DNA from 3 places in the Halobacillus naozhouensis genome. Region 1 is predicted to be linked to each of the others. Evidence: predicted binding sites of a transcription regulator. Region 1 holds the regulator's gene; each other region holds the start of a gene.
What was found. Region 1 encodes LexA, which represses DNA repair genes until DNA is damaged. Its sites were predicted from a motif close to CGAACATATGTTCG; they were not measured.
Positions count from the first base shown of each region.

Region 1 (10,325 bases):
GACCCTTGTTCTATTTCATATGTTACCCGTCCTCTTGCTGTTTTTCAAGTGAGACGTATTCCTGATACCTGCGATGGACAGTCGCTTTAGAAACACCATAGCCAAGCCCCCGCAGTGTTGCTGCAATTTCTTTAAAGGTTAATTTGTTGTTCCTTAATCGAACTACTTCTTCTATAGGAAAAACAAGTCGTTCTCTTCCTGGAGCCAAGTGCTGGTTCGACAAATTATGGCTGGGATCGTATCCTTCCTTAACAGCCTTTCTCATCCCTCGCTTAATTTTCATATTATGTATCTTTCGCTGATATTCTTCAACAATTCCGACAATTTGCAAAACCATCGAATCTGATTCAGAGATTTGCAACTCACCTTCATGAGAAAGAGAATAAATACGAACATTAAGCTTATGAAACTGATGAAAAAGCGCAATTTTTGTATTTCCTCGACCTAATCTTGTCTCGTCCTGAATAAGAAGGGCCTCTGCTCGTTCATTTGCAAAATGGTCTAGCAAGCAGAAGACACCCTCTCGTTCGATCTCATATCCGCTGGCTTGCTCTTCAATGCAATCTATTACTTCTATGGATTGGTGCTCAGCCAGCTGCATTAATTCACTCCGTTGTCTTTTTAAAGAGGAAACTTGTGCTTCCTTCTCGGTACTTACACGACAATATAGAACTGCTTTCATGATGTCTCACCTCTTGATTGGATCAAAACAAGGATAACGCATTTATAAACTTGTGACCATAGAGAAATATAAGAAAGCTAGACTGGCTGCAAACAACAGGATATACGTAATATCGAGCTTAGAAAGTTTATTAAACATGTCATTCATCCTCCCGATTAGAACAACCGTTCTTAGAAACGTTTGTTCGCTTTTGTTACTTTTATTATATACGAACAATCGTTCCTGTCAAGATTTGTTTCGAACGCTTGTTTGCATTTTTTGAAACCACATGGTACACTGTTGTTACTATAATCCTATGTACGAGGTGTCAGTCTATGAATAAACTTTCAAAACGTCAGCAAGCAATACTAGATTTTATTAAAGAACAGGTATTATTGAAGGGGTATCCTCCTTCTGTAAGAGAAATTGGACAATCCGTCGGCCTCGCCTCAAGCTCGACCGTTCATGGACACCTTTCTCGGTTAGAGAAGAAAGGTTATTTAAGAAGAGATCCTACCAAACCCCGAGCAATAGAAGTGATTGACTTAGAAGAGGATCAGAGCATTCCAAGGGGCGAAGCTTCTTATGCTCCCGTTATTGGTAAGGTAACAGCCGGTTCACCGATCACTGCTATAGAGAATATTGAAGAGTATGTACCTCTCCCGAATTCATTGGCGGGATCAGATGAAAATACATTTGTCCTTGTTGTTCAGGGAGATAGTATGATTGAGGCTGGTATTCTGAATGGAGATATGGTCATTGTTCGCCAGCAGCAAACTGCTCAAAATGGCGACATAGTAGTGGCTATGACAGAAGATGAAGAAGCTACCGTAAAACGGTTTTTCAAAGAGAAAAAGCATATTCGCTTACAGCCTGAGAATGCAACAATGGATCCCATTATATTAAGTGATGTTTCTATACTAGGCAAAGTAGTCGGACTTTATCGCACGGTCCATTAAAAAAGACCGGGAGCATATCAATTGCTCCCGGTCTTTTTTAATGGACTACAACAAAAGCCCCCATGAAGCCTTATGGCTTCATGGGGGCTTTAATCTTAATCTTAATATGTTTGCAGGTACTGTTCGCGTTCCCAAGGATGTACTTGAGTACGGAACATATCCCATTCGATTTCTTTAGCTTCAATGAAATGTTCAAACAAATGCTCTCCAAGAGCTTTAACCATTACCTCATCTGACTGCAGTTCGAGAAGCGCATCAGAAAGTGTTGCAGGTAAATCTTTAACACCGTGTGCTTCGCGTTCTTTTTTATCCATCACATAAATATTGCGGTCAACCGGGGCAGGAGCCTCCAGCTTGTTCTCAACCCCATCAAGTCCAGCAGCAAGCAGTACGGCCATCGCCATGTACGGATTCGCTGCTGGATCAACACTGCGCACTTCAATACGTGTACTCAGACCGCGTGAAGTCGGAACACGAACGAGCGGGCTGCGGTTTTGTCCTGACCATGCTACATAACAAGGAGCTTCATAACCAGGAACCAAACGCTTATAAGAATTGACTGTTGGGTTGGTTACAGCTGTGAAATTAGTCGCATGCTTCACAATGCCCGCTGTAAATTGATAAGCAACATCAGATAACTGCTCTTTGCCATTTTCATCGAAGAAGGCATTTCCGTCTTTATTGAATAAAGACATATTGGCATGCATCCCTGATCCATTCACACCAAACAATGGTTTAGGCATGAAAGTTGCGTGTAACCCATGCTGGCGGGCAATTGTTTTAACTGCCAATTTAAAGGTTTGAATGTCATCACAGTGCTTAACTGCATCGGAATATTTAAAGTCGATCTCATGTTGACCAGGCGCGACTTCATGGTGAGAAGCTTCGATTTCAAAGCCCATCTCTTCAAGTTCAAGTACAATATCACGGCGGCAATTTTCACCTAAATCAGTTGGGGCCAAATCAAAGTAACCGCCTTTGTCATTCAATTCCATGGTAGGTTCACCATTAACATCAAGTTTGAAAAGGAAAAACTCAGGTTCTGTTCCGATATTAAAGGCTGAAAATCCTAATTCTTCCATTTTCTTCAGATTACGTTTCAAATTATAACGCGGGCACCCTTCAAATGGTGTCATATCGGGGTTATAAATATCACAAATGAATCGTGCAACTTTTCCCTTTTCAGATGACCAAGGGAATACAACGAAGGTATCAAGATCTGGCACTAAGTACATATCCGATTCTTCAATTCGGACAAATCCTTCAATGGATGAGCCGTCAAACATCATCATCCCGTCAAGTGCTTTATCTACTTGACTTACTGGAATTTCAACATTCTTAATCGTACCCAACATATCCGTAAATTGTAAACGGACAAACTTTACGTTTTCCTCATCAATCTTCTTGAAAATTTCTTCTCTTGTTAATCCCATGTGTCTCCTCCTATGTCTTTAGTGGAAGAATCGTGATAATTCTCCCTGCCTTATACTAGCCTTTCCCTGCCTTCCCGCGGTGAATAATTCTTGTTGTAACATTCGGCGAAGTTCTTTGTCAGTGAGTTCATGACGGACTTCCACTTCTTCTCCGCTGTATGTTTCCTTCTCCGGTTGATGAGTAAGTGTAAGCACCTGCTTAATTCCAGCCATATTCACACCTTTTTCAATAAGGTCTTTAATCTCAAGCAAACGATCGACATCATTAAATGAAAAGAGCCGCTGGTTGCCGTTTGATCGTACTGGATTTACTAACTGATGCTGTTCATAATACCTGATTTGCCGGGCAGAAAGATCAGTTAAGGATTGTACAATCCCCATCGGGAACAACGGCATGGAACGACGAATTTGATCACTCATCGATTTGCCACCCCCAAAAGAAATTCTACACTTATCATATAACGGATGTAATTAATATGTCAAGCTATGTTAGGTAAGCTAACATGAAATTGTATCAAAAAAACTGAAGGTTTGAACTTCAGTTTTTCTGAATTGTGTTTGATTGTAAAAAGCCTGATTGAATTAATTCCTCTGCAGCCCGGCTTACCGCAATTTTCACATGAGCATAAGTCAATCCACCCTGCACAAAAGCTGTATAAGGTCTTCTAAGCGGCCCGTCAGCAGTCAGTTCTAAACTGGCACCTTGTATAAAGGTCCCCGCTGCCATAATGACGTCACTATCATATCCAGGCATCGGACTTGGGTGTGGCGTCACATGGGAATTAATCGGAGATGCTGCTTGAATGGCCTGACAGAATCGCACCATCTGTTCGGCATTATCAAAATTAACTGATTGGATCAAATCTGTCCGCGGCTCATCAAAGCTTGGCGAAGTGGAAAACCCTAGTGAATCAAGAAACTTCGCAGTAAATATAGCACCTTTTAACGCCTCTCCGACTACATGGGGAGCCAAAAATATCCCCTGATACATCTCTTGTAATGTATTTAAACTAGCTCCCGTTTCTTTACCTAAACCCGGGGCTGTCAGACGATAACTGCACAATTCAATTAAGTGCTTTCTCCCAGCAATATAACCACCAATCCGCGCCAGGCCACCACCCGGGTTTTTAATGAGTGATCCTGCTATAAGGTCCGCTCCCACTTCTACAGGCTCCTGGTCTTCGACAAATTCACCGTAGCAATTATCCACAAACACAATGGCATCTTCTTTTAAGGATCGTACATAACGGATCATCTCTTTTATCTCACTTATGGTGAATGAGGGACGATCAGCATAACCTTTAGAGCGCTGAATGGCGATAACCTTTGTACGTTCAGATACCGTTCTCTTAACTAATTCCCGATCCACTTCCCGGTTATTCTTTAAAGGAACAGCCTTGTAAGTGATCCCAAAGTCAGCCAGGGATCCTTTATCCTGACCAGCTTTATCACCAATAACTTCTTCTAACGTGTCATATGGATCTCCGGTCATATAAAGGAGCTCATCCCCTGGTCTTAAAACACCAAAAAGAGCTGTGGTAATCGCATGTGTACCTGAAATAATTTGCGGTCTGACTAGGGCATCTTCCGCTGAAAAAATCTCAGCATAAAGTTCTTCTAAAGTATCTCGTCCAAAATCATCATACCCATAGCCTGTTGTGGGATTGAAATGCGAATCAGACACTTTCAGCTTTTGAAAAGCATCCAGTACTTTTCGTTGATTTTTTTCTACTACCGCTTGTACATACTCGTGCTGCGAGCGAATTTGGTGCTCTGCTGATTCTATACGTTCATTCATCTTTCTCTTCCTAACTATTGTAAAATCTTATTTTTCAGCGGATGATCCGGGTGGATAAACCCATGTAAGGCATACCCCTCTCGATCTTCATGAAACTTAACTGAAACAACAATACTGTCCTGTTTAAATTGCTGAAGCTGCTTCCCTTCTGAAGCACGGATAAAGACGTTATATTCATACCATTCTTCCTTCAGGGTGTTTTCTACTTTATCCAGGATTCGCTTGATATCAATGGGGTCATGTACACTCACTGTCAATGATGGGAAGACACTTGGGATAAAGTCATCTTGCAGAAGATCCCGTTTATTATAAACAGTAAGAACAGGTAAGTGATCCGCTTGTAAATCTTTTAATAATTTATGGACAGTCTTTTCCTGTTCTGAATGGTCTGGATGGGAGGCATCCACCATATGAATAATAAAATCAGCTTCAGTCACTTCTTCCAGGGTTGAACGGAAAGCTGCAATCAACGTTGTCGGCAAGTCTTGAATGAAACCAACCGTATCAGAAATAAGCGCCTTAAACCCCGAAGGGAGGCTGACTTGCCGCGTTAATGGATCGAGAGTAGCAAACAGCAAGTCCTCTTCAAACGAGTCACTATCTGTCACTTTATTAAAAAATGTAGATTTACCAGCGTTCGTATACCCAACGATCGCTATTTGAAAAGCATAGTTAACTTCGCGCCTTTTTCGATATTGATTCCGTTGTTTTACAACGGTTTGAAGACGGCGCTTGATATCATCAATACGCCGTTGAATATGACGCCGATCTGTCTCCAGCTTCGTTTCACCTGGTCCTCTCGTCCCGATTCCGCCGCCAAGTCTGGATAGCTCCGTGCCTTGCCCGGCAAGCCTCGGCAATAAATATTGCAGCTGGGCGAGCTCAACTTGAAGCTTCCCTTCTTTCGTTCTTGCACGGCTTGCAAATATGTCTAGTATAAGCTGGCTGCGGTCAATAACTCTTCTTTCCAAACGGTCAGAAATATTTCGCAGTTGGCCAGGTGATAACTCGTCATTAAAGACAACGATATCTATTTCTGCCTCACTCTGGTCAATTTCTTCTTTTATTTCAGCTAACTTTCCTTCGCCAATATAAGTAGCCGGGTGGATTCGTTCGCGTTTTTGAATCATTATTTTTTTCACTTCTCCCCCGGCGGTTTCCGTTAGCGATTGCAATTCCTCCAGGGAAGAAGCAAATCGTTCTTCTTGTTGGGCAGGGTCTTTTCTTGCCACGAGTATAACTTGTTCTTTCATTCCTATTGGATTCACCCTTTTCCTTATGAAACACGTTTGTTCTATCATATCAGAGAAGGTTGATGAACACACAAATTCTCTTAGTGATAGCGTGACTTCTCAAATAGTAGTTGAAAATCTTCTGCTTCTAGAGTAGTTAAGGTTGCTTTTTCGTGATTGGGATAGCTTGCTACCCTGAAAGCATGTTTGCGGATAGCCTCTTCAATGATATTTCTAACATATCTCGCATTTGAAAAATTATGCTGGGAGTGATAACAAACTGATACTAAATGTTCGTACAGTTTCTTGCTGGCTTGATGGGAAAGAACATAATCCCTATCCTGAACCATGTGATCTGCAATGGCCGATAGCTCCATTGCTGAATAGTCATCAAAGTCAAGTTGAATAGGAAAACGCGAAGCAAGACCCGGATTCATTCTCATGAAATTGTCCATTTCATACGGATAACCCGCAAGGATAATCACCAATTCGTCATGGTGATCTTCCATGCACTTCACAATCGTATCAATCGCTTCTTTACCAAAATCTTTATCTCCCCCGCGGGCGAGCGAGTAAGCTTCATCGATAAAAAGCACTCCTCCGAGAGACTTCTTAATTAAATCCTTGGTTTTCTGTGCGGTGTGACCAATATACTCCCCGACAAGATCACTGCGGTCAGCTTCTATAAAATGCCCCTTCTCTAAAACCTCCATCTCCTGAAACAGCGCTGCAACCATTCGTGCAATCGTAGTTTTACCTGTTCCTGGATTGCCCTTAAAAACCATGTGCAACACCTGGCCATTTGACTTCAGACCCATATCTTTTCTTTTTTGGGCGATAAGCACTTGAGCGTAAATTTCTTTTACACGATGCTTCAATTCCTGCAAGCCGATAATAGGCTTAAAGTAATGATCAATTTTTCGAAAAGGAGCCATATGCTTTCCCTTTACAGAAGGAGATTGTACGGCATCCGCCTTCCCTTTCGCTTCATTCAGTACGATGTTAATCGTGCCCGGGCGTGCCGCTTTAGCTTGTGGATACACATCGATCCCTCCTCATTCCCTGTATCATACGCTAGGCGGGAAGAATCTGTGCATCTGCCCAGTAAGAAATATAGTGATCCTGTTAACAAAGTAATCATGAAGCTTTTTGCACAGAAAAAACGAGCACATCATTGTGCTCGTTATAAATCTTTATTCCTTATCAAGCGCGACATTTTTCACTGGCGCGAAAGTGGAAATGGCATGCTTGAAAATAAGTTGTTGTTTACCATCCGTTTCAAGTAATACCGTAAAGTTATCGAAGGCTTTCACTACTCCTCGCAATTGAAAGCCGTTAAGTAAGAAAACCGTCACTTGCATACGTTCTTTCCTTAATTGATTTAAATAATTATCCTGAATGTTTACGGACTGAGCCATGAATCTTCCTCCTCTTTTCTATCTATATTAATTACATTCTAGCTTTCTTCCAGCATTCCTGCTAAATCATTTAAAATTTTTTCGAATTTTGCCTTATAATAATTCGGGTGAATCTCATACCAGTTAACATTTAATTTATTTTTGAAATAAGTGTACTGCCGTTTGGCATATCGTCTGGAATTTCGTTTCAATAATTCCACCGCCTGAGACAGCGTATATTCGCCCTTAAAATATGGGATAAATTCTTTATAACCAATCGCGCTCATCGATTGACTTCCTTCCAATCCACGACCAAACAGCATCTGAACCTCGTCAAGCAAACCTTCTTCCATCATTTGATCAACACGGCCGTTAATTCGTTCGTATAGCAACTCCCGCTCCATTTCAAGCCCGATAAGGATGGGGTGAAATGGTGATTCTGATTTTTGCTGCTCTTGATATTCACTCATCGTTTTGCCTGTCGTTTCATAAACCTCAAGCGCCCTCAAAACACGCCGCTTATTATTGGGGTGAATTTTCTCAGCTTGGACAGGATCGACGCTTGCTAGACGCTCGTACATCTGTTCGTTCCCACATTCTTGGAGTTGTTTTTCAAGACGATCAAGAACACGCTCGTCTTTCTCCTGATTAGAAAAGTTAAAATTATATAACGTTGCTTCTATGTATAACCCTGTCCCACCCACTAACACCGGGCATTTACCACGCGAAGCAATTTCTTCAATAAGTGATTGAACTCGCTTTTGAAACTCCGCAACAGAAAACGATTGATTTGGGTTCTTTATATCAATCATATGATGAACAACACCATTCATTTCCTCCTCTGTTACCTTCGCTGTCCCAATGTCCATACCACGGTATATTTGCATTGAATCTCCACTAATAACTTCACCGTTAAAATGTTTAGCCACTTCAATGCCTAATCTTGATTTCCCAACCGCAGTAGGGCCGACGATACTCACTACCTTCTGTTTCAAATAAACACACACCTTCCGCTACACCCATTATACACCAATCACTCTATACGAGTCTGCAAACTCGACAACTAACGGATTTAGTTATCTATACTAACGGTATCCGTTATATTTAATAAACATTCTCGTTAGTTTAGGTATCGACTTTCGTTAGTTTATGCTATAATAGCAGAAAGGAGGCGTTAGACGTGATTTATCAACGCATTCGGTCATTAAGAAAAGAGAGATATCTAACTCAAACGATGCTTGCTGAAAAAGTAGGCGTTTCCGCACAAGTAGTATCGAACTGGGAGCGTCAATATACTTCACCAGATCTTGAGGATCTCTCTAAAATTGCCCACGCCCTCAGGACGACCGCCGACTACCTTCTGGGATTAAGCGATGAAAAAGAGGATGAAATGAGAGAGATCAAACTCTTCTTAAAAGACAAAGGCTATGATAAACCTGTCATTTTCGATAAAGAAGCATGGCTTAATGTTCAGCCTGAAGAAATCAATCAAATTGAAAATTACTTCCGATTCTTGCTGCAACAGAAACACCCGTCTTAGTTTCCGTGAAAAGCATTATGTAAATATATAGGTAAGAGCAGCTGAAATTTATTACCTATTCCAGCTGCTCTTTCTTACATTCGTTATTTATTTTTCATATTCCCCGATTATTTCAGCTGCTTTTTCAGTAATAGAAGTATCGATAGCTTTATCGAAATCTATCTCTCCACGTATCGCTCCATTCTTTTTATACATCTTATATTGTTTCTTTATATCTTCAATAAACATTTCACCATTTGGGTTTAACCCCGTGACTGCAACTTCTTTCCATATCTTAGGGTCTTTTAGCGCTGTGTATTCTGTCATAATATCAATGATTTCATCGGTTCCTTCCCCTTTAATAAAGGCATCATTGTAATCACGTACTCCTTTTAAATAGGCTGCCATAAACCGCAGCGAAACATCCGTTTCTTTTTTAATGAAGTCAGGCGCCCCTAATACCATAGCGATTTGAGCTTCTGGCGCATAGTCAGTCGCGTCTCCAAATCGGCTGTGTATCCCTTGTTGAATCCCTTGAGTAATAAGGGGCTCAATTTGAAGAGCAGCATCAACGGAGCCGCTGCCGATTGAGGCGAGCATATTACCAAAGTCTGACATCAGTACAAACTCGACATCTTCTTCTGTTAAACCAGCATATTCTAACATTCTATGAAAAATGTAATCATCTACCGCGTTTTGAGATGAAACAGCAATACGTTTCCCCTTAAAATCTGAATATTCCTCTATTTCACCCTTTAAGTCGTTGCGAATGACAAAGGAAAAATAAGAATCTCCTTTAATGTTGTGCCCTTTATCAGCAATAATCTTTACATTGATTCCCTGAGCGATAGCATTAAAAAATGATGCCGTAGACACACCCCCGGCGATATCAACTTCTCCTGCCGCCAGGGCCGGAAGCATATCATCACTATTTGCGAATTGAGCGAATTCCACTTCAATATTATAGTCTTCAAAATATCCTTTTTCATTGGCGATATAAAATCCCGCTCCTGAAGCCGAACCATCTTCTGCGATGACAACTGTTACTTTCTCTTCAAGTGGTGCCAGATCTCCCGATGGATTGTTTTCATTCACTTCATTCGTAACCTTATCGTTCGATTGATCTTCGTCCCCTGCTTGATCTGACTGCCCTGAGGAACATCCACTTAAGATTAGAACAAACAAAAGCAACGGCAGGACATACAGGATCGTAAATTTTTTCATGTTCGATCTCTCCTCTTATCTTAAACTCTCGAACCTTGCACCTCATCTTGCAAATGGTTCCAAATTTCTACAAAATTATCTGCCATCGTCTGATTAGCTCGA
Region 1 covers NZ_CP121671.1:2,109,151-2,119,475, reverse strand. The annotation lists gene P9989_RS11085 (YneB family resolvase-like protein) at 23-682, opposite strand; gene lexA (transcriptional repressor LexA) at 997-1,620, shown strand; gene glnA (type I glutamate--ammonia ligase) at 1,722-3,053, opposite strand; gene P9989_RS11070 (MerR family transcriptional regulator) at 3,072-3,473, opposite strand; gene P9989_RS11065 (methionine gamma-lyase family protein) at 3,592-4,851, opposite strand; gene hflX (GTPase HflX) at 4,866-6,104, opposite strand; gene P9989_RS11055 (AAA family ATPase) at 6,185-7,126, opposite strand; gene hfq (RNA chaperone Hfq) at 7,277-7,501, opposite strand; gene miaA (tRNA (adenosine(37)-N6)-dimethylallyltransferase MiaA) at 7,540-8,475, opposite strand; gene P9989_RS11040 (helix-turn-helix domain-containing protein) at 8,661-9,020, shown strand; gene P9989_RS11035 (ABC transporter substrate-binding protein) at 9,108-10,223, opposite strand; gene P9989_RS11030 (ABC transporter ATP-binding protein) at 10,244-10,325, opposite strand, start outside.

Region 2 (10,325 bases), 770 kb from region 1:
TGATCCTTCCACACCGTCTCGTTTCAGCAGCGTATATTCCTGCTGGAAGGTCATTTGATCGGGAACGATATACATGATCGGCCGTCCCTTTGGATCAGCTTTTAACTTTGCTTCAATGTCTTCAAGCACTCGCACGCCCTTGCCTGCCCCGGAACGTCCAAGTAAAAACTGTATCGCCATGTCATGTACCCCTTTTCGATAATTTTTTCTCTTATTATAGTATCCTCTATTTGGGAGGTACTGGTCAATCATTGCGGCCATTTGCCGGCTAAGGAAATTGGAACCGTCTATTGATTTTTATACCATTTATATTCAGTTAGGATAGGGTTGCTTTTATTATTATCTCAGAGGGATTGTTCTCCTGCCCAATTACCACCTCCTCCTATCAATTGTCAAGATTTTTCCACAAAAAAACCGCCCAGCCCCGGACGATGTCTGACCATCTTATTTAAACTGTAAATCTACTTGTGAAACCGGCCAATAACAGACATCTACTTTCCCGACAATACTTTCAGTCGACACAAAGCCGAAATATCGACTATCCAGACTGTCTCTTCGATTGTCTCCCATCACAAACAAATGGTTATCTGGAACTACACGTTCTCCAGTTACTTCTTCAAGCGTAAAATTGGTCGTAAACAGCCTCCCATCCCTTGGCCTTAATTCATCCAAATAAGGTTCGGAAACACGCTGGCCGTTTACATATAATACATCATTCTGGAAAGCAACGTGATCCCCTTCGGTGCCAATGACCCGTTTCACGTAATCTTCCGTTTCATTGGCATGAAATACGATCACATCTCCCCGGTCTACGCTCTGCCAGTCATAGACTACTTTATTAACCATTAATAGATTCCCGTCCTCGAGAGTAGGTTCCATCGACTCTCCATCGACTACGTAACTTGCAAATAAATAAGATTTAAACACGAATGCCAACAGAAACGCCACCAGCACAGCCTGAATGATCTTATGGAATTTTTTCATCATTCTATCCTCCAGCACATGTTCTTCTCCTATTATTCTACCCCTTTGAACATGAATCTAACCGTTCTGACCTGTACGTTTTTCCGCTTTGCGCTGCAATCTTTTTTCAATAAATTTCCCAAGAATCCAAAACAATAGAATACAGACACCTACCACGATCGACTTGACCGGATTTTGAGCGAACGAAACGATGCTGCTGCCCACATAGGCCACCGTAAAGATCATAACGGACTTTCCTAGCAGAACAGCCAGGATAAATTGCTGGCGGCTCACCGTAGACAGACCTGCTACGACATTAATAACGGAGGAAGGCGAGAATGGAAAACACATTAATAGAAACAGGGGCCCGAACCCGTGATCCTCCAGCCACGTCATGACCCGCCGAACTTGCTTATTTTTCCTAATTACTTTAAAGAACCTCTTCTGCCCCAAACGTCGAACGAGCATAAAAACAAGAATAGACCCAAAAGCCGTTCCTATCCACGCATACAAAAACCCTTTAAACAGGCCATACACAACCGAATTTGCCAGGACAAAGACGATTAGCGGTAAGATCGGCAAGAATGCTTCAAGCATAGGCAGTATAATTCCAGGCAGCGGCCCGAAACTCTGTAATTGCTCCAATTGGTTAATAACATATTCGAATAAGCGATCATCTTCGGCTAATTTTTTTATTTTATCTACGTTTATATTCAATAAATACATGATGGCGCCCCTTATTATTACCGGAAAACAGCAGATGCTTCTTCTATTTTAATAGATACACGAGCTCCTGCCTACTGAAAGATGAGCCCATCTACAGTTTCCCCCTCCAGTGCCATGTTTAACCTTTGAAAAATATTCTTGCATACATTTTTCAAAATCGTGATATAATAATACAAGAACAAACGTTCTCATCACATGGAGGGAGCCTCATGCGGCACTTAAAACAAGAAGAATTGGAGATTGCCTCACATCATTTATTTTTGACAATGGCCATTGCAGTCATTCGTCAGGACCGAAAACACTTCGAACGCGGGCCATTTAAAATTAAAGAGCCGTATATGGAGCAGCTGAACAAAATGGAGCTCGCGGCTAGAAAGGAAAGGCAGAAACTCAAAGCCCAAATGGATCATCAGCACTTGCAAGTGATCGAGTCGGGACGCAATGATTCATTTACTTCTTTTTTATTTCTAGCCCACGGCTATGAAGAAAAACGCAACTACTTTAATCCAGCTATTAGAAAAAAAGTAGAAAGTATTTTGTTTAAACTAATGGAAGATGTTTATAAGCCTGCTGAGTGATCTGGGCGAGTCTGTGAACGGCCTCTTATGCTAAATTCTCAGCAACCCGGTCAGTCTGGGAAGCAGAAGCCGCTGGCGTGTGACTTAAACGATCCTCAAGGATGAATCGGAATTGTGCTGTTCGCTGGACCTGGTTCGCAATCATCCCCGCGGACACTGGAACATTAACGGACGTCCCATTTATAAAGCAGATGGTCGTGGTATGATCTTTTTCTCCTTTATAAGAACGAATATACTTGTGGGCGATCCAGGAGCACTCTTTTCTTTTTGGGGAAATAATAGGGAAGAAATACATGCCCATTTTCTGGGAAATGACAATTGGTGGCTTATGCGTAAACCCAGCTACTTGTTTAGTCCCGGCCATACGCCCTTCAAGGCTGCTGGCAAAATATCGGCAGGATTGATCAATAATTCGACCAGGCTGAAAAGGTAAGTCAAATTGCTCCTCGCTTTCAATCACTTCCGTAATTACCTGACCATGCCGATCATACTTAGCGATTAAAGCCATAGTTTGCGGGTTTACCTCATATTCTCTGTCTTGAATATAATCCAAATCTCTCAACTTCCTTTCCATAATCATGTGACTTTTTCCATGGTAAAATGGAACAAGTAACTTATACTTCTTAAATTTACCAAAAAATGCTCCGAAAGTCTAAATATTCTTTCAAAAAAGTTGAAACTTTTTTTACGGGAGTACAATCCTCTTGAAAAGGGTAATTTATGGTATATCGGGGTCTGAAAATTTTAATAAGGAGGGCAAGTGCATGTGGAAAAAAAAGAAGGAGAAGCACCAGCAAAAGCAAGAACAGTCTCTTGAGGTGAAAGATTTATCATTAGATGAAGTACGGCGGGCGATCCATAAGTATGCAGCTGATAAACCAGACGAAATCCCGCTAAAAGTCTTAATCAATAACGACTTAACACTCGATTATGCATTACTGGCACCTTATCTGCACGGAATACCCAAACAAAACTATTATATGTCACGGGAAACTTACGAAATATTCACCGAAGAAGACAAACAATTGGCCTATGATATAGACGCCGTCCAACATGCTGTAGACCAGTATATACAGCAAACACAAGAGCCTCCTGTGATTGAAGGCGATCCTTATAAAAAGATCAATTATTTTAAGCTTGAGGGGTTAGGGCTGTTACCAGAACGTCCTGAACGTGATTTTTATTTAACAAATGAAGAATTTATGATTACGTACAAAAAACCGGACTAACATAGAACAGGAGCGCAAACGCCTTCGTTGACACGACAGAAGAAATTCGGCTAAAAGAGTTTGTACTGCAAAAAAAGTGCCAATGCTACTTTGAGCATTGGCCAATGAGACGACTGGTTAACTTTTGAGTGAGGGAATTAATTGTATGAAGAAACGATATATAGCTCCTTCATAACTACACTCATCAGTAATGATTACTGACCCCCAAATGTGATGTAATTACCACAGATGGTGTGTAATAAATAAGCGCGATCGCTTATCTAAATCTATTGTAATACATCTTCCTGCCCTATTCACCGAAAAGATTTTGCGGAAGACCGCAAACCCTTGCGCCATTACTAGTTTATGACATCCTTACATCTTTCGGCATTCCCAAATCCTATCATTTTAGAAGCGCAGCACTCTGTTAATGCGCCAGCTTTTCCCGTAAATTCTTTCTCAAGATTTTACCTGTCGTGTTTTTCGGTAACTCCTCCATAAAGTGAATTCTTGCAGGCTGTTTATACTTAGCTAAATATTCTTTGCAGTATGCCTTAAGAGTGGATTCATCCAAGGCTGGATTCGTTGAAACAACAAAACTGATCACCGTTTCTCCAGCATTTGGATCCGGAGCACCAATAACAGCTGCTTCGGAAATATCAGGATGGCCATACAGGACCTCTTCCACTTCTCTCGGGTACACATTGTAGCCGCCGACAATAACCATGTCCTTTTTCCGATCAACAATATAAAAGTAGCCCTCATCGTCCACTCGTGCCATATCCCCCGTGTACAGCCACCCATCTCTTAATGTTACGGCTGTCTCTTCGGGCATTTTGTAGTACCCTTTCATTACGTTTGGTCCGCGGACGATTAATTCACCAACTTCCCCCGGTGGCAGCTCATCACCAAGCTCGTCCACTACTTTATTTTCTACGTTCATGATGTTCGTCCCAATCGAACCAGGCTTACGAGGCCGGTCCAGCGGGTTAAAAGCTGTCACAGGTGAAGCCTCAGATAAACCGTACCCTTCGGAAACCCGCACATTAAATTGCTCTTCAAATTTGTTCAGCAGCGCTACAGGCATCGAGGATCCTCCTGACACACAAACTCTCATATGTTGAAAAGCCTCCGTTTGCCCGCTTCCTGTTTGAGCTAAGTAATTGTACATCGTTGGTACCCCTGCAAATATCGTGGCTTTTTGCGTGCTGGCAACTTCAAAAACTTCCTGAGGCGAAAACTTCGGCACAATCAGTACTGTTCCTGCATTCATAAGCGGACCATTTAAGGCTACCGTCAAACAGAACACATGAAACATCGGAAGCGTAGCGATGACCCGATCGTCCTGCGAATAATCCAGATAATCAGCAACATCTTTAGCATTTGAATAGAGATTTTTGTGAGTAAGCATGGCTCCCTTCGGTTTACCTGTAGTTCCCGACGTGTATAAAATAACTGCTACATTTTCTTCATGTAATTCTGGTCTTGAAAAAGATGGGTCACCCTCCGCCACGGTTTTTGTAAACGATTTCATTTTTTCCGATAAGGAAGATTTCGCACTACCTATTCTCGTTTCAGCTACAAAATAATGTGAGATAGCCAGGTCGTCATCCATGTGCTCGAATTTCTCCATTAATACATCCATCGTCATAACAGCCTTCACATCACCATTTTTCAAAATATAACTCATTTCCTCTGTCGTGTATGTCGGGTTAATTGGAATGACGGTGGCGCCGACCCGCATAGCTCCATACATGCCGATCATAAACAACGGACTGTTTCCACTTACCAGAGCGATATGATCCCCTTCTCCATAGCCGAGATCGCGTAAGCTTGACGCAAATTTCGATACAGATTCATCAAACTCCTGATAGCATACTCCTTCCCCCTGGAACAAGTATGCCTCCTTTGAAGGGTGTGCTGAAGCTACAACGGACAGTTGATCACTTAAGTTCATTTACTGCTCCCCTTTAATTATGAATGACCATTCATTCATTTTGTTTTTTAAAAATATTCTATTTTATTATAAAATACAGACAATTAATTAGCAACAATGCCCTATTACAAAAACCGGTGTTGTAATAAAACACCGGTTCTCGTACTAATAAATCATATCTAGAAAGTCTTCTTTTGTAATCTTCCCTAAGTAGTGCGAGATATCGACATTAGCGACAGCCTCAGAAATGGCCTGGCGTTCATATTTTGTATCGACTAATTTATTTTCAATATCAGCAATATCCCCGATTCCGAAAAAGTCTCCGTAGATTTTCGCATTACGAATATAACCTTTTGCTACATCAAGGCGAATATCGTAGCTTCCTGCTCCTTCGATCCGCTTCGTATGCTGGATATTAAACTTCGGTGACCGGCCGTAATTCCAATCCCAATTCTTATAGCGCTCATCTGCTATTTTGTGAATCTCTTCCCAGTCCTTTTCCGTTAAATGATAGTAAGGAGCATCTTCCTCGTTCTCTACATCAAATATATAACGAACGATCAAGTTTTTAAATTCTTCAATCGTGATCGGTTCATCAAGATACTCAGAAATGTTAGCGACACGGCTGCGAATCGATTTAATGCCTTTAGACTTGATTTTCTCTGTTTTAACATTAAGCGCCGACACAACATTTTCGATTTCAGAATCCAGCATCAAGGTGCCGTGGCTAAACATACGCCCTTTCGTCGTAAATTGCGCGTTACCGGAGATTTTCCGGCCATCCACAACAATATCGTTACGCCCTGACAGCACTGCTTCTACTCCGAGATTTTGCAAGGCTTGCGTAACAGGCTCCGTAAATTTAGCGAAGTCATGGAAACTGTCGCCATCATCTTTTGTTATAAAACTGAAGCTCAAATTCCCGAGATCGTGGTAAACCGCACCGCCTCCAGATAAACGACGAACCACATGAATCCCATTCTCGTCCACATAATTCGTATTAATTTCCTCGACCGTATTTTGGTTTTTTCCGATAATAATCGAAGGCTCATTCACATAAAAAAGCAAATACGTCTCATTAATATCTAAATTTTTCAAAGCATATTCTTCCACCGCTAAATTGATGCGCGGGTCATTGCTTTTAGTATCATGATCGATTACTAGCATCTAATCATCCTTTCCTGCTTTATACCCATATTCTATTGTACGAGATTCGACACGATTTCACAATTTATTAGGATCCTTCTCCCAAGTTAATCCCTCTTTTGCTAATTGAATCGATCCTTGAAAAATATCCTCCGCCTCTTGTTTCAGACGCGTGTGATGGCCAAAATGCGGCAAATGACTTAACCAAAGGGCCTCCACCTTGGCGTCCCTTGCGATCGTTGCGGCTTCCGCGCTTGTCATATGGCCAGGTCCGCTTCCGTCCATTCCTTTGTAAAAATTTGTATCCGTGATCAGCAGATCTGCCCCTCTGGCAAAAGAAGCCCAACCTTCGTTGTAGCTTGTATCAGCCGTATACACAACCGTTTCTGTACTATCACAGATTCTCATTCCATAACAAGGAACAGGGTGACTCGTCTTAGTAAATTCAATTGAAAATGGCCCCACATAAAGAATTTCGTCGGGATTATAAGCCATTGCGCGGGTATACTGATGTGTAAGCTTACTAAACGCTGCTTCATCTTCTGTATGACCGTAAATAGGCAGAACCTGCTCCGTCTCGTTAAGGGAATTTTGAACGAGCCAGGCGTACTGCAACACCCCTACGTCAGCGATATGATCCTGATGGTAATGAGACAGAATCACCGCATCCAAATCCATGATTTCCTTAATCGGCTGCAGCCTTGACAAAGCACCACTTCCACAATCGATTAGTAAAGCATATCCATCCTTTTCGATTAAATAGCTGGAGGTAGCACTGCCTGAAGCAGGATAAGCACCCCAATATCCGATGACCGTTATTTTCATTTTCCCACTCCTCCCAACTTTTTTCCTAATTTATTTTGTTTTATAACAGCCTATTGATTTTTGTATATTGTTATAATACAATGAGTTTACAATAAATATTTGGAGGCGATCTATCATGATGAATGTTATCGAGTTCTTTCGTAATCTTCCAAAAAAACAATGTTCAAGCTGTGGCAATGTCATTCAAGAACAAGCCGACTGCTACAGTAATTTATGTGATGAATGCAACTCCCCTGCTCGTTAAAAGGCCCTATTCCACAAAACAATAAAATTGGAACATCCTCTATATGAGCAGCTGCATAAGCTGCTATTTTTTTGCCCTCGCGCGTAGTGGAGTAGCTCGACGTTGGCACATGCCCTACACGACGTAGGGTCGTTCAGTGTTGGTACATGCCCCACAGGATGTAGGGTAGTTCGGTGTTGGGCACATGCCCACAGGATGTGGGGTAGTTCGGTGTTGGCACAGGACGTGCCGGTCTTAACCGAACTTCCTTAAACCCGAACTTAACCAAACTTCCTATAAGCGATTCTGCCCTAACTCTGAAATATTCTGTCCAAGCTTAAAAGAACTCTTCCTTAATCCAATCCCATTCTAACCAAACCTCTCCTCATTCTACCCAAAAAACAACTGATTCTAACTTTTTACACATAAAAAATCCGCACTCCTACAAAGGTGCGGATTGAGAAAGGATTTGCTCCCGGTTGGTAGACGACCTGACAATTAGTTGATGGGGGTAAACAAAACGTCTCTCCTGATTGGTGCCTTTGTCATTCATTTTCTCGACTAATACTTCAATGGTTTTGGCTGCCATGTCCTCCACGGGCTGTTCAATCGTCGTTATGGCCGGAACCATAAGCAGGGAAAGCATCTGATTGTCAAAGCCTACAACTGCAAGATCTCCCGGAATGTTCAACTTAGATTGACTCGCAGCATAAACAATTCCGGCTGCTACCTCGTCTGACCCAGTAAACACGCCATCCACGTGCGAATGATTTTCAATTAAGTATTGGAAAACCTTCTGCCCATCATTAACATCCAGAGCCCAGTTCACCTCCAACTTTGGATCAAACTGAAGATCATTTTCCGCAAGCGCTTCTAAAAAACCAGCTTTCCGCTCTGAGGCAATGAAAGTGTCATGCCCGCCAGTGACGTAGGCGAGCTGTTCGCACCCTTCATGAATAAGGTGAGCTGTTGATTCATACGCTGCTTTTTTATGATCAATATGAATCATAGATACTCCATTAGCCGGCCTGTATTCATTACACAGAACGATAGGTCCTGATGCGAGATAGGGTTCAATATCCTGCCAATCGTTGATTAACGATGCCATAATGACACCATCCACTTGCTTAGTTTTCAGTAATTGCAAATAATCAAGTTCCTTCTGCTTGTTGTCATGTGTTTGACAGACAATCACCTGATACCCGTTCCTGGACGCTTCTTGTTCCAGGGACTCGATCAATTTACCAAAAAACGGATTCGTAACTCGCGGCAGCAGGACAGCAATCGTTTCTGTGCACCGCCTTCGCAATCTCCTTGCTGATGAATTGGGGACATACCCTAAAGTTTTCATAGCATCTATGATTCGCTGTTTCTTGTCATCTGTAACGTAAGGTTGATCATTAATGACACGGGATACGGTTGTTCTTGATAAACCCGCTAACTTTGCTACATCTTCGATCGTAGCCATACTATTCCTCCCGAAACTGCTTTGTTGTGAAATCGCTTTCATAACAAAAGGATACTAATACATTCCAAAAGATGCAAGAAGAAAAGTCAGCAAAAAGGAGATAGAGAACAATCATTGGAGGATCGAGGCCATTCTTTCATCGTTAGGGACCAATTCATCGCTGTTAAGGAACAATTACAAATATTAACTGGAAGTTCCCCGCCGAAGAAAAAACGACTGCATAACCGCAGTCGTTTAATTAGAAGTCCTGTTAAAATGTTGGAGAACATGGTCTACAGCAGCTTCACCCTGATCTATACAGTCTGGCAAGCCGATCCCTTTATAGGAACCCCCCGCCAAATAAACACCTGGAAGTTCACGGTGCATATGATCTTCTACTGTTTTCATACGTTCCTTATGTCCGATGGAATACTGTGGCATGGCGTTATGCCAGCGAGTTACAACGGAGAAATCAGGCTGTGTTGTAATATTCATGGTTTGATTTAAGTCTTTTAAGGCGATCGCGACAATCTCATCATCAGGTAAGTCGACTACTTCCTGATCGCCTGGCTTCCCTAAATAGCAGCGAAGCATGACTTTTCCTTCCGGCGTCGTATGGGGCCACTTTTTATGGGTCCACGTACACGCGGTAATTCTGAATTTGCTATTTCGTGATACAACAAATCCTGTCCCTTCAATATCCTTTTTAATAGCTGATTTGTCAAAAGCCATCACGACATTGGCGACAGATGTTGCTTTCATTTCCTTAAAAGCATCCATAAACGCATATTGGGACAGCATGCGCTGAGCAGCAAAAAATGGAGCGGCGATAACTACGGCATCACATTTTTCAACGGTTCCATCACTGAGAAGAAGGTGATAATGATCTTGTTTCTTCTCAATATGATCGACTTGGATCCCTTTACGGATAGTCCCTGGTTCCAGACTGTTAGCAGTAGCTTCTACAAGCGAGCCAAGCCCATGACTTAATGTTCGGAACATGCTTGGTTTTTTCGCCTTCTTAGGTGGGCGGGTTCTCGTCTTCCGCAAGCCTTTAATGAGACTGCCATATTCTTGCTCAAGTTCATAAAAGTGGGGAAAAGTTGCCTGCAGGCTTAAATCGTCAATATCGCCTGCATAAATGCCAGATAACAGCGGCTCAATAAGGTTTTCAACTACTTGATTGCCTAATCTTCTTCTGAAGAACAAACCAAGCGATTGATCGGCTCCCGCCTGCTGTTTTGATTTGGCTAAATCAAAGGCAGCTCGGACT
Region 2 covers NZ_CP121671.1:1,335,571-1,345,895, reverse strand. The annotation lists gene addB (helicase-exonuclease AddAB subunit AddB) at 1-180, opposite strand, end outside; gene lepB (signal peptidase I) at 445-984, opposite strand; gene P9989_RS07005 (TVP38/TMEM64 family protein) at 1,042-1,689, opposite strand; gene P9989_RS07000 (YhjD family protein) at 1,899-2,267, shown strand; gene P9989_RS06995 (competence protein ComK) at 2,293-2,841, opposite strand; gene P9989_RS06990 (DUF3939 domain-containing protein) at 3,032-3,496, shown strand; gene P9989_RS06985 (fatty acid--CoA ligase family protein) at 3,903-5,432, opposite strand; gene lplA (lipoate--protein ligase) at 5,577-6,578, opposite strand; gene P9989_RS06975 (MBL fold metallo-hydrolase) at 6,636-7,382, opposite strand; gene yhfH (protein YhfH) at 7,498-7,626, shown strand; gene P9989_RS06965 (LacI family DNA-binding transcriptional regulator) at 8,048-9,073, opposite strand; gene hemY (protoporphyrinogen oxidase) at 9,308-10,325, opposite strand, start outside.
Region 2: the regulator LexA is predicted to act here: its motif matches at 1,865-1,878, upstream of P9989_RS07000 (YhjD family protein).

Region 3 (10,325 bases), 600 kb from region 1:
TGTTTAGACACCTTAATCGTTTTTCCACTCCACTGCTGCAGCAATTCATTAAATTCCTCAACGGATAAGTAGTCTCGGCTCATAATAATCCCTCCTAATCCTTAGATTTTCCTAAGTGGCCTGAAATCATACGAAGGAGGGTCTGGAACGCTTTTGTTCTTGAATTGTCAGACAAATTAATTGACGACAGTTGTGTATAACAGCTAAAGTTACCGATAATAGGAACTATTTTATTCCAATCTAGAACGTGTTCATTAAAGGGGAAAGCTATGTTGGAAAAAATGACTAAAAACATCGATAGACTGGTGATTCCATTTCCATCAGGGATGCAAGAAGTGAATTGTTATTTGATCGAAGGCGATCAAGGCTACACGGTGATGGATACAGGCACTTATTCCAACGAGGCCAAAGCAGGGTGGGAGAAAGTGCTGAGGTCAGGGATGGTAATCGAAAAAGTTGTCTTAACTCACACCCACCAGGATCATATTGGGCTTGCGAAGTGGTTTCAGCAGGAGAAAGGTGTTCCTGTCTATACTTCGACGATTAGTTACAATGCAATGAAGAAACGCCGAGAGACGAATGTCAGGCACAACATAGATCATTTAATCAAACGTCACGGTGGACTTGGAGTTCCCGAGAAAATGGCTGATGATTCGTTTATTTATGATTTTGAACCCGATGGATTGTTTGAGGAAAACGACAAGATTCTGCTGGGGAATGATGTCTATGACACGATTTGGACGCCAGGCCATGCTCGCGATCATGTTTGTTTTTACAGTGAAGAGAAGCAAGTAATGATTATTGGCGATCATCTGTTGAAACATATTTCACCTGTGATCGGGCTCTGGTTAGGCGAGGAAAGTGATGTCTTACAGGATTACTATGATTCGCTTGAGCGCATCAAGACGTATCATGTCCGCGTCGCGCTGCCTGGTCATGGAGAGCAGATCGATCATTTAGCTGAACGGGTGGATGAAGTCAGGGAGAGACATGACCAACGCCTTCAGGAAGTGTTAGATGGAATTCATAATCAGTGGAAAACAGCCCATGACATCTGTCAGGACATGTATGGGATGTTACATATTGTTTTATGGTTAAGCCCGTTCATGGCGACGCTCACCCGATTAATTTATTTAGAAGGGCTTGGAAGAGTAGAACGGAAAACGGTTGATGGAGAGGTGTTGTTTCGGGCATGTTGAACGGGTTTTGCAAGACTTCAACAGGGTATAAAACTTGAAGGAGTTATTTTTTTACAAATGAGGGAGTTAAGTATGGATGTGCTAGAAGCAATTAAGGCTCGAAGGGAAATTACATCTTATAAGGAGAAGCCGGTTCCCGATGATATCCTGCGCCAAGTGGAGGATGGGGGCGTTTTTGCTCCAACAGGCAATAATCTTCCGTCTAAACACTTGATTGTAGTGAAGGAGCGGGAAACGTTGGATAAGTTAGCTGAGACCACACCATATATGACTTGGTTGAAAGAAGCTCAGGCAGCTATTGTGGTGGTCGGGAAGCCGGAAGTGAGCAAATATTGGCTGCAGGATGCTTCGTTTGCGTGTGCGTTTATCTGGCTTGAGGCTGTTGAAGTAGGTCTTGGTTCAGCTTTTGGAGCGATCTATCATGCGCAGGATGAGCAAGAATCTGTGAATCGGGAAACGCATGTTAGGAAACTTCTTGGAATCCCCGAGGACTGCCGCATTGTAGCCGGTTTGGGACTCGGTTATCCGGATCAAACGCCAAAGCCAAAGACTCACATGCCGAGAGATGAAATCGTCCGTTATGAAACTTTTTAAAGGAATGTGAAGGAATCCCTCTGCAGATTTATGCAGAGGGATAGTTTTTCAGGTGAGTTTTGATAAGGCTTGTTCATAAGCTGCGAGTGTGTCTTGTATTTCCTTTTCCCCGTGAACCGTTGATAAACTGTAACGGTTTAACGGCTTCGTATAAATGCCTTCATTTAACAGAAGAAAATCTAATTCTTTTCTCATAGAAAAATTCGCCTGTTGAAAATCACGGTGATTCCCTATCGTTTCCTTATCGGTGATCACTACATTGAAAATAGAACCGAGGCCAATTGTCTGCATGGAAATTCCGTGTTTCCCAAACAGCTCGCTGAGGCCTTTCTTTAACTTATTGGTCATGGTCACGACATGGTCCATTTCCTGTTCAAGTACGTTAATGGTGGCGAGTCCGGCGGCGAGAATAGTTGGATGGCCGTTGTATGTGCCGCTATGAAACAGGACGTCTTTTGCTTGGGATGATTTACTGTGGCTTGAGTCGAACACATCCGAATTGGAAGTAGGAGCACTCGTCATGAGTACGTCCTGCTTTCCTCCCACAATCCCCACAGGAAAACCACCGCCAATTACTTTTCCTAATGTAGTAAGATCAGGGGTGGTTCCATAAACGGCTTGGGCACCGCCGAGCCCAACACGAAACCCTGTCTTGACTTCATCAAAAATTAGCAGAATGCCGAGCTCTTCTGTGACCTCTCGGAGTCCTTTCATAAAGGATTGATCAGCTGGAATAAACCCGCTTTGAATAGGCTCCAGGATCACCGCTGCGATATCATCTTTCTTTTTCCTCAAAATCTCTGCCGTGGCATCGAGGTCATTAAATGGCAGCACAACAGTGTGTTGCTGGTGATACGGATCGACTCCTTTTGATTCGATGACGGATGCCGGCTCCGTAGCGGGGCCGGCGTTGTCGAGTGAAGGATTAACACTTAAGAGGACCTGGTCGTAACCTCCGTGGTAATGACCTTCAAACTTGGCGATTTTATGCTTGCCTGAGTAAGCATGTGCCATACGGATGGCTAAAAGGGTCGCTTCTGTACCTGAGTTTGTGTAACGAACTTTCTCCATACTCGGATAGTGCTGCATGATTTTTCTCCCCATTTCCACCTCGAGTCGGTGTGGAGTTCCAAATAAAACTGTTCCATTGGCCTCCATCTGGGACTGGATGGCATTGGTTATGGCTGGATGTCCGTGTCCAAGCATCAGGGCACCGTAGGAGAGGAGGTAATCCACATATTGATTGCCATCGATATCATATAGTTGCGCGCCAGCTCCTTTATCCATAATAACCGGATAAGGATCAAAGGCTTTAATATTAGCCGTGACCCCGCCGGGCATAACGTGTTTGGCTGCTGCTGAGAATTCCTTGGATTTGGGTGTTCTTCTTAGGAATTCGGACAACGCTTCGTTTTTTGTTTGATGCATACACTCCACCTTCTTCAGGAATATTATATTACCTAATTTATTTATTATGAAATTTATATTTCATTTTACATCGCTGACTCGAATTTGTGAATACTAATTTTCTTTTATATAATGAATATGAAATTTATATTTCATAAATGCTTGGAAATTTTGTAATAAAGGGATAGATAATGTATGGAACACAATGTTTATCAGCTCATGGCTGAAAAAATGCCGCTCATGAGTAAATCACAAAAGAAAATAGCGTCCTATGTATTGGAGCGAACCAGTACCGTTCCATTTCTAAATGTAGCTAAACTGGCGGCGGAGGCTGAAGTAAGTGAGGCAACGGTTGTACGGTTTGCTGTTTTTTTAGGGTACTCCGGCTACCCAGAACTTCAGCAGGCTATGCAGCATGCTGTTAAGCAACAATTGTCCACGACAGAAAGACTGAAGATGTCTTCGGAAATGGGGGAGGGAAGAGAGCAGGCGGTCTATGATCTGTTTCATAGTGACCAGGAAAATATTCGCTTAACAATGGAACAGTTAGATGTAACAGCCTTTTTCCGGGCTGTTGAGGCATTACTTGAGGCAAGGAACATTTATATTTCTGCCAATCGAAGTGCCGCTTCACTCGGTGTATTTCTTCAATACTATCTCAGTGTCATGTTAGGCAACGCTGAAAGAGTCGGGACGGTTGAAAATAGTGCGGAACAGTTGTACAAACTTGGGGAAGGAGACGTGGTATTTGCGATTAGTTACTCACGTTATACACGAAGTACGATCAACATGGCATCCTATGCAAAGCAGCAGGGCGCCACAACGATTGCCCTTACTGATTCCTTATTGTCCCCGCTCATCCCGAATGCGGACATAGCGTTGACGGCTTCAAGCCAGCTTCCGTCGTTTATTGATTCATTCGTTGCCCCATTTAGTGTAGTCAATGCGCTGGTGGCAGCGATTGGGAAGGAAAGAATGGCTGAAGTAGAGGAGCGTCTTGGGAAATTTGAAGACATCTGGGATGAGCTGGATATTTTTTATAAGGAAGAGAGAAAAACATAAAAACACAACCCTTACGCAGGGTTGTGTTTTTTTAGATCCGAGCTACAGGCTCTGATTGTCTTTTTTAGAGTTTTTTAATAACGTCATCGTCTTGCGTAGATACGCAAATGCCAAATAGCCGAATCCGATCACAAGCAGACCGCTCAGTACCACCCAAGCTCCGTTCAGCCATTGTGGAACAAAGAGGGTAAGAAGCGTTAGCAGAATCGCTGCGACCATAAAGGCAGATAATAAGCGAACGATCATAAGGCTCCCTCCAGAACTTAATCTATTTTCTTTATTATAACGCTACGAGATCTCTTTTGTCGAAGAGGGATGGAAGAAAATCAGGGTGAGCCTATAAAATAGAGGAACCATACCGCATGATTTTGTTCATCTGCTGATGCGCGTCTGAATGATTCTTTGATAAACACATCGTGTGCTTTATCGGCTATTTCTAAATAAAAGTCCACTGTTTCCTGTTCATCTTTAAAGGCTGCTGTTATCCCTTCCCTATATGCGTTCGGGCATTCTTCGATAATTTGAGGGACAGGTTGTCGTCCTGTCAGGATGGTGTAGATTTTCTTAAAGGTTTCCAAATGATCCTTTTCATCTTGAAGGATTTCGCGAATCTGCTGCTTCTCTTCTTTCTTTGGTGCGATCTCGATTAGTTGGCTGTAACACGCGACTGCACTGTATTCCCCATCGATGGCCTGTTTAATGTCCCGAATTAGGGGAGCATCGTATGGAGTACGATAATTTCCATAAGGATTGTAATATTGGTTTTGATACATGAGTTTAATCCTCTCCTATATTGACGGTCTCATGATTCAGCATATGCCCTGTCGTCAGGCAAGTGTACTTTCTTTTTTTAGTGTGGTGTAAGTTTCCAGTATACATCTTGAGGTCCCTTACATATAATAGGAACAAATGTTCGTGGAAAAGGTGAGGAAGAATGGACTATTCAATTTATCCTAGAAATGATGTTTTGTGCATTGATATGAGATCTTTCTATGCAAGTATCGAGTGCGTCAAGCGCGGGCTCGATCCGAAGACCGCATTGCTGGCGGTGGTGGGGGACACAAACAGACGCGGCAGTATCGTTTTGGCTGCCTCGCCCTTTCTTAAAAAGAAGCATGGGATCAGTAATGTCAGCCGCTTTTTTGAATTGCCGGAGGATCCGGAATTGGTGATTGCTCCTGCGCATATGGGTGACTATCTGGCCGTATCCGTAGAGATTACAAAGATGATGAAGAATTTTGTACCCAAGGAAGCGATTCATGTCTATTCGGTAGATGAGCTATGGGTAACGGTGAACGGATTGCGGAAACTTTATGGTTCTCCTTATGAGATTGCTAAGCTGATTCAGTCCCGGATTCGGGAACAGTTTGGAATTGAGTGTGTCGTGGGCATCGGAGATAATAAGTTCTTGGCAAAAGTCGTTATGGATATTCATGCGAAAAAGGCGAGTGACGGGATTGCCGAATGCCGCTATGAGGATGTCGAGGAGCTGTTATGGCCAAGGGATATCCATGAGATATGGGGGATTGGTTCACGGATGACGAGCAACTTGAATCGTATGGGTATTGTAACGCTCGGGCAGCTGGCTCAGCATCCGTTGAAATATCTGAAGAAGAATTATGGAATCATGGGTGAACAATTATATTGGCACGCCTGGGGAATTGACCTCAGTCCTGTGTGTGGAGATTTTGGTAAAACGGAACAAAAGTCATATGGCCACGGAATTACTTTGTTGAGGGATTATCAAAAAGAGGAGATCTTTGCCTGTCTGCTTGATTTGTGTGAAGAAGCCTGCCGGCGGGCGCGTCATGATGGCAAGGAAGGCAGGACCGTACACCTTGGCATCGGCTATTCAACCGAAACGGGTGGCGGGTTCAGTCGGTCATTGTCTGTCCAGATGCCGACAAATTCTACGATGGAGGTCTATCATATGTGTCTGCGCCTATTCAATCGGTTTTACGATGGCTCAAGCAAGATTAGGAGAGCCTCTGTAGCCCTTACCAATTTGGGAGAAGAAACCGACGTCCAGTTGAGCCTGTTTGAAGATCGGTCAAAAGAGAAAGAAATCGGGGCTGTGATGGACACCATTCGTGATCGCTATGGATCGACAGCTTTGCTGCGAGCCAGCAGCTATACGAGCGGCGGGATTATACCAGAACGCAGCCAAAAAATCGGCGGTCATTACGCGTAAAGAGGTGAAGAAGATGGAAGGGGTACTGATTCGTGCCATTGAACAAAAACAGAAGCTCGAAATGATTTATTTGGATGCGGATGGTCAAATGTCGCAAAGAATCATCAGAGTTCTCGGAGTCAGGAATGAGGATATCCTTGCTTACTGTTATTCGCGAAGAAAAGTGCGAACGTTTAAAAAAGTAAGGGTATTGTCTGTGGCACCTTTAGTGTTGCAAGGAAGACGATTGGAGGCACAGTAATGGATGATCGAAATCGGGATAGAGGGACAATCAAATGGACGTCGTTAATGCTGCCGGAACATGTTGAGCTCATTAAAGAAGTTTGGCAGGAGGATGAAGGCGTACCGAAGAAGGTGGTTGATGAACAGCAGGCAGAGGAGAATGAAGCAGTGATTCAGCATGCGATCCATGACGAATTATTGGTCGGAATCACCTATTACAATGGATTTAATTATAGCTATAGGAAAGCGAGGATCTTACATATAGATCCTCATAGAAAGAGACTCTCCTGCAGGAGCACCAGCAATGAACAATTGACAATTGAGTTTGAGCAGATTTATGAGGTTGTGCTGGTATAAGGGCACTTGGTGAAACTTCGTTAGTACGTTTGCACAAATAATCCATCCTCCTCCAGCCACTCTGCTATGAGAATCGATTGGGGGTCGTAAACGCCCTGGGCGGTAAGCTGTGTTTGTAACCAGGCTTCATCAACACCTAAATCGGCAAGCTCATCCTGTAGTATCTTTCCGTCCCGAATCAGAGTGACAGGGACATGGACAGAGGCAACGGGCATACCGAAATCCCCCTGTGTTGTTTTTTGATACTTCGTTTTTTTCAATATACTAATAGATCCGTTTGCTTCTAAATAACAAAAAGCCACTTCTCGGATGGAAAAAGTTTCACTCTGTCTGAGCAAGCTTTGCAGTTGATTCAGGTTCATGTGATTTTTCTTTAACTTCTCCCGGTCTACCACTCCATTTTTTATTAAAGCAGATGGTTTTCCCTCAGAAACACCTCGGAAGGGCAGAAACTTTTGTCCGAGATATTCTACGAGAAATAATAAAACCCCCCACAGGCTCAGAGAGTAGATAATATAAAAGACGCCAATTTTGTGATCATAGAGAGCGTTTCCCAGTAACTCGCCGAGCACGATAGAGGCAATAAAGGTGAAAGGCGTAATTTGACTAATGATTTTCTTCCCGACGAACTTCACGATGATAAAAAGCAGGATAAACCCTACCAACAGCTCGGTGGTCAGATAGATGATTTTCATTTATAGTTGCTCCCATCTAATTAAACAGTCAACCATAGGTTTCCCGGTTACGAAGTGTTATACAATCATTTGTATTCAAGGTCCGAAAGCTGTCGATCATTGATAGATCCTTGAGGTATAAAACTCATATAGTAGGTCAACAATTCTATTATGTGAGGGGGGATTGTCCGTGTTTTTTAAATCACCTAAAAAAAATAAGCGAAAAGAGCAGGATCATTCAAAACAAGAGGACTTTTCCACGGAGTTATCAACGAGTCTGGAACAGAACATAGTTAATATTAAGAAAATGCTGGATCAACCAAGTGATCTGATTACCAGACCTTTTATTGTCGGGGAAACTGGTCCCGCATGTGCGATTATTTATATAGATGGACTAACCGATACGAAGGTCATAAACGACAGTATTATGAAAAATCTTCAAATTGGAGTAGATGAAATCGAGAGCAGGTCTGAGGAGACAGAAACGGCTTTATTAGATAGGCTCTCCCATCATTTCATCTCCAGTGGCAGTGTGAAAAAGGTAACGACAATGGACGAGGCATCACTAGCTATTCTATCTGGGGATACAGCCCTTTTCGTAGAAGGAACTGACCAGCTGTTAGTAATCGACACAAAAGGCTGGAAGAGCAGAAGCATCGAACAGCCTACTACCGAGGGGACTATCCGCGGTCCTAGAGACGCTTTCACAGAAAGTATTCGTACGAATACAATGCTGATTCGCCGCCGTATCCGGGATGCGAACTTACGATTTAAATCACAACAAATCGGACGACGTTCAAAAACCCGCCTAACCGTAGCTTATATTGACGGCATTGTTCATAACGATTTATTACAAGAGGTAAATAAAAGACTCGAATCCATTGATTTGGATGATGCCCCAGAGTCTGGATACATCGAGCAATGGATTGAAGATAGCTTTTTATCTCCTTTTCCACAAATGCATAATACAGAGCGGCCGGACAAGGTGGCTACGGCATTGACAGAGGGGAAGATTGCCATCCTGTTAGATGGGACCCCATTTGTACTGATCGCCCCCGCCACATTTGGGGCTATGATGCATTCTCCTGAGGATTATTATGAACGCTGGATGATTGGGACCTTACTGCGAATTTTAAGGTATTTTGCTGCATTTCTTGCTGTTTTTTTACCTGCTTTGTATATTGCACTCGTTTCCTACCATCCAGGGCTGATTCCTTCAAAGCTCGCTTTTTCGATTGCGGCTACAAGGGAGGGGTTGCCATTCCCTGCCGTAATTGAAGCTTTTTTGATGGAGATTACGATGGAGCTTCTTCGTGAAGCTGGGATACGCTTGCCGAAGCCCATTGGCCAGACAATTGGTATTGTTGGCGGGCTGGTTATCGGAGAAGCGGCTGTATCCGCCGGAATCGTCAGTCCGGTTATGGTGATCATTGTGGCAGTTACAGCGATTGCTTCGTTTTCTCTCCCTAGCTATAGTTTTGCGATTTCAATTCGGATGCTGCGTTTTAGTTTTATGCTGGCAGCGGCTTTTTTGGGACTGTACGGAATTATTCTCGCTTACATCATGGTTAATATTCATATCGTCAACTTAAAAAGCTTTGGCATTCCTTATTCCACTCCTTTTGCCCCAGCATTTAAGTCGGATTGGAAGGACCTCGTATTACGCGTTCCTATTCCAATGATGAACAGACGTCCTAAGTTCCTGCAGCCAGAAGATGAAAAACGCATTGACAAGGAGGACCAATCATGAAGTCGTTTGAATACGCAGATGAAGAAATTGGTCAAAATGAAATAGGGTATGTGATTCCCTCCGTTGTCATTGGCGCTGGTATTCTTTCTCTTCCACGTGTCTTGTCAGAAGACACAGTTAATGCAGACGGATGGCTTGCTATCCTTGTAGGAGGGATCATAGCCGTCTTTTTCACCTGGGTGGTTACTAAACTGGCGTCACGCTTCCCAAAGAAATCTTTTTTCGATTATTGTTCGTTACTGATTTCAAAGCCACTTGCTTTTATACTAACAGCCTATATGGCCATGTACTTTATGCTCTTTGCCTCTTACGAAATACGCTTTGTCGCCACTTTATCTCAACAATATTTATTCGCTTCGACCCCTAAAGAAGTGTTAGCTTTTGTCTTTCTCCTTGTGGTGACCTATGCGGTTGCAGGGTCAAGGGTTGCTTTATTCCGGCTGCATCAATTATTTTTACCTATCATTATTGGCATTTTATTTATTGTTCTATTGATGGCGGTTCCATTAATTGATATGAACCATTTTTTCCCTCTCTTTAAGACCTCTGGCACAGGATATTTGAAGGGGACAAAATCCACTCTGCTATCGTTCATGGGGTGGGGGGCTTTATTATTTTATACAAGCTTAATGAATAAGCCTAAAAAGGCGACTAAAGCAGGAATGATTGGGATGTGCGTGCCCATCATTCTCTATATTCTCCTTTATGTTGCTGCTATTGGAGTTCTTTCAAATGTTGTGGCGGCTAACCTCACATACCCTACGAATGAATTAGCAAAAGTGATTGAGGTTCCAGGTGGTTTTTTTGAACGTATGGAAATTGTATTTTTCACTATATGGGTGATGGCTCTTTTTACATCCTCTATTGTA
Region 3 covers NZ_CP121671.1:1,506,575-1,516,899, forward strand. The annotation lists gene ymzB (protein YmzB) at 1-83, opposite strand, end outside; gene P9989_RS07915 (MBL fold metallo-hydrolase) at 270-1,199, shown strand; gene P9989_RS07920 (nitroreductase family protein) at 1,272-1,793, shown strand; gene P9989_RS07925 (aspartate aminotransferase family protein) at 1,842-3,221, opposite strand; gene P9989_RS07930 (MurR/RpiR family transcriptional regulator) at 3,396-4,262, shown strand; gene P9989_RS07935 (hypothetical protein) at 4,305-4,508, opposite strand; gene P9989_RS07940 (ferritin-like domain-containing protein) at 4,589-5,035, opposite strand; gene P9989_RS07945 (DNA polymerase IV) at 5,197-6,453, shown strand; gene P9989_RS07950 (WYL domain-containing protein) at 6,467-6,694, shown strand; gene P9989_RS07955 (YolD-like family protein) at 6,694-7,032, shown strand; gene P9989_RS07960 (YetF domain-containing protein) at 7,053-7,727, opposite strand; gene P9989_RS07965 (spore germination protein) at 7,897-9,456, shown strand; gene P9989_RS07970 (GerAB/ArcD/ProY family transporter) at 9,453-10,325, shown strand, end outside.
Region 3: the regulator LexA is predicted to act here: its motif matches at 5,165-5,178, upstream of P9989_RS07945 (DNA polymerase IV).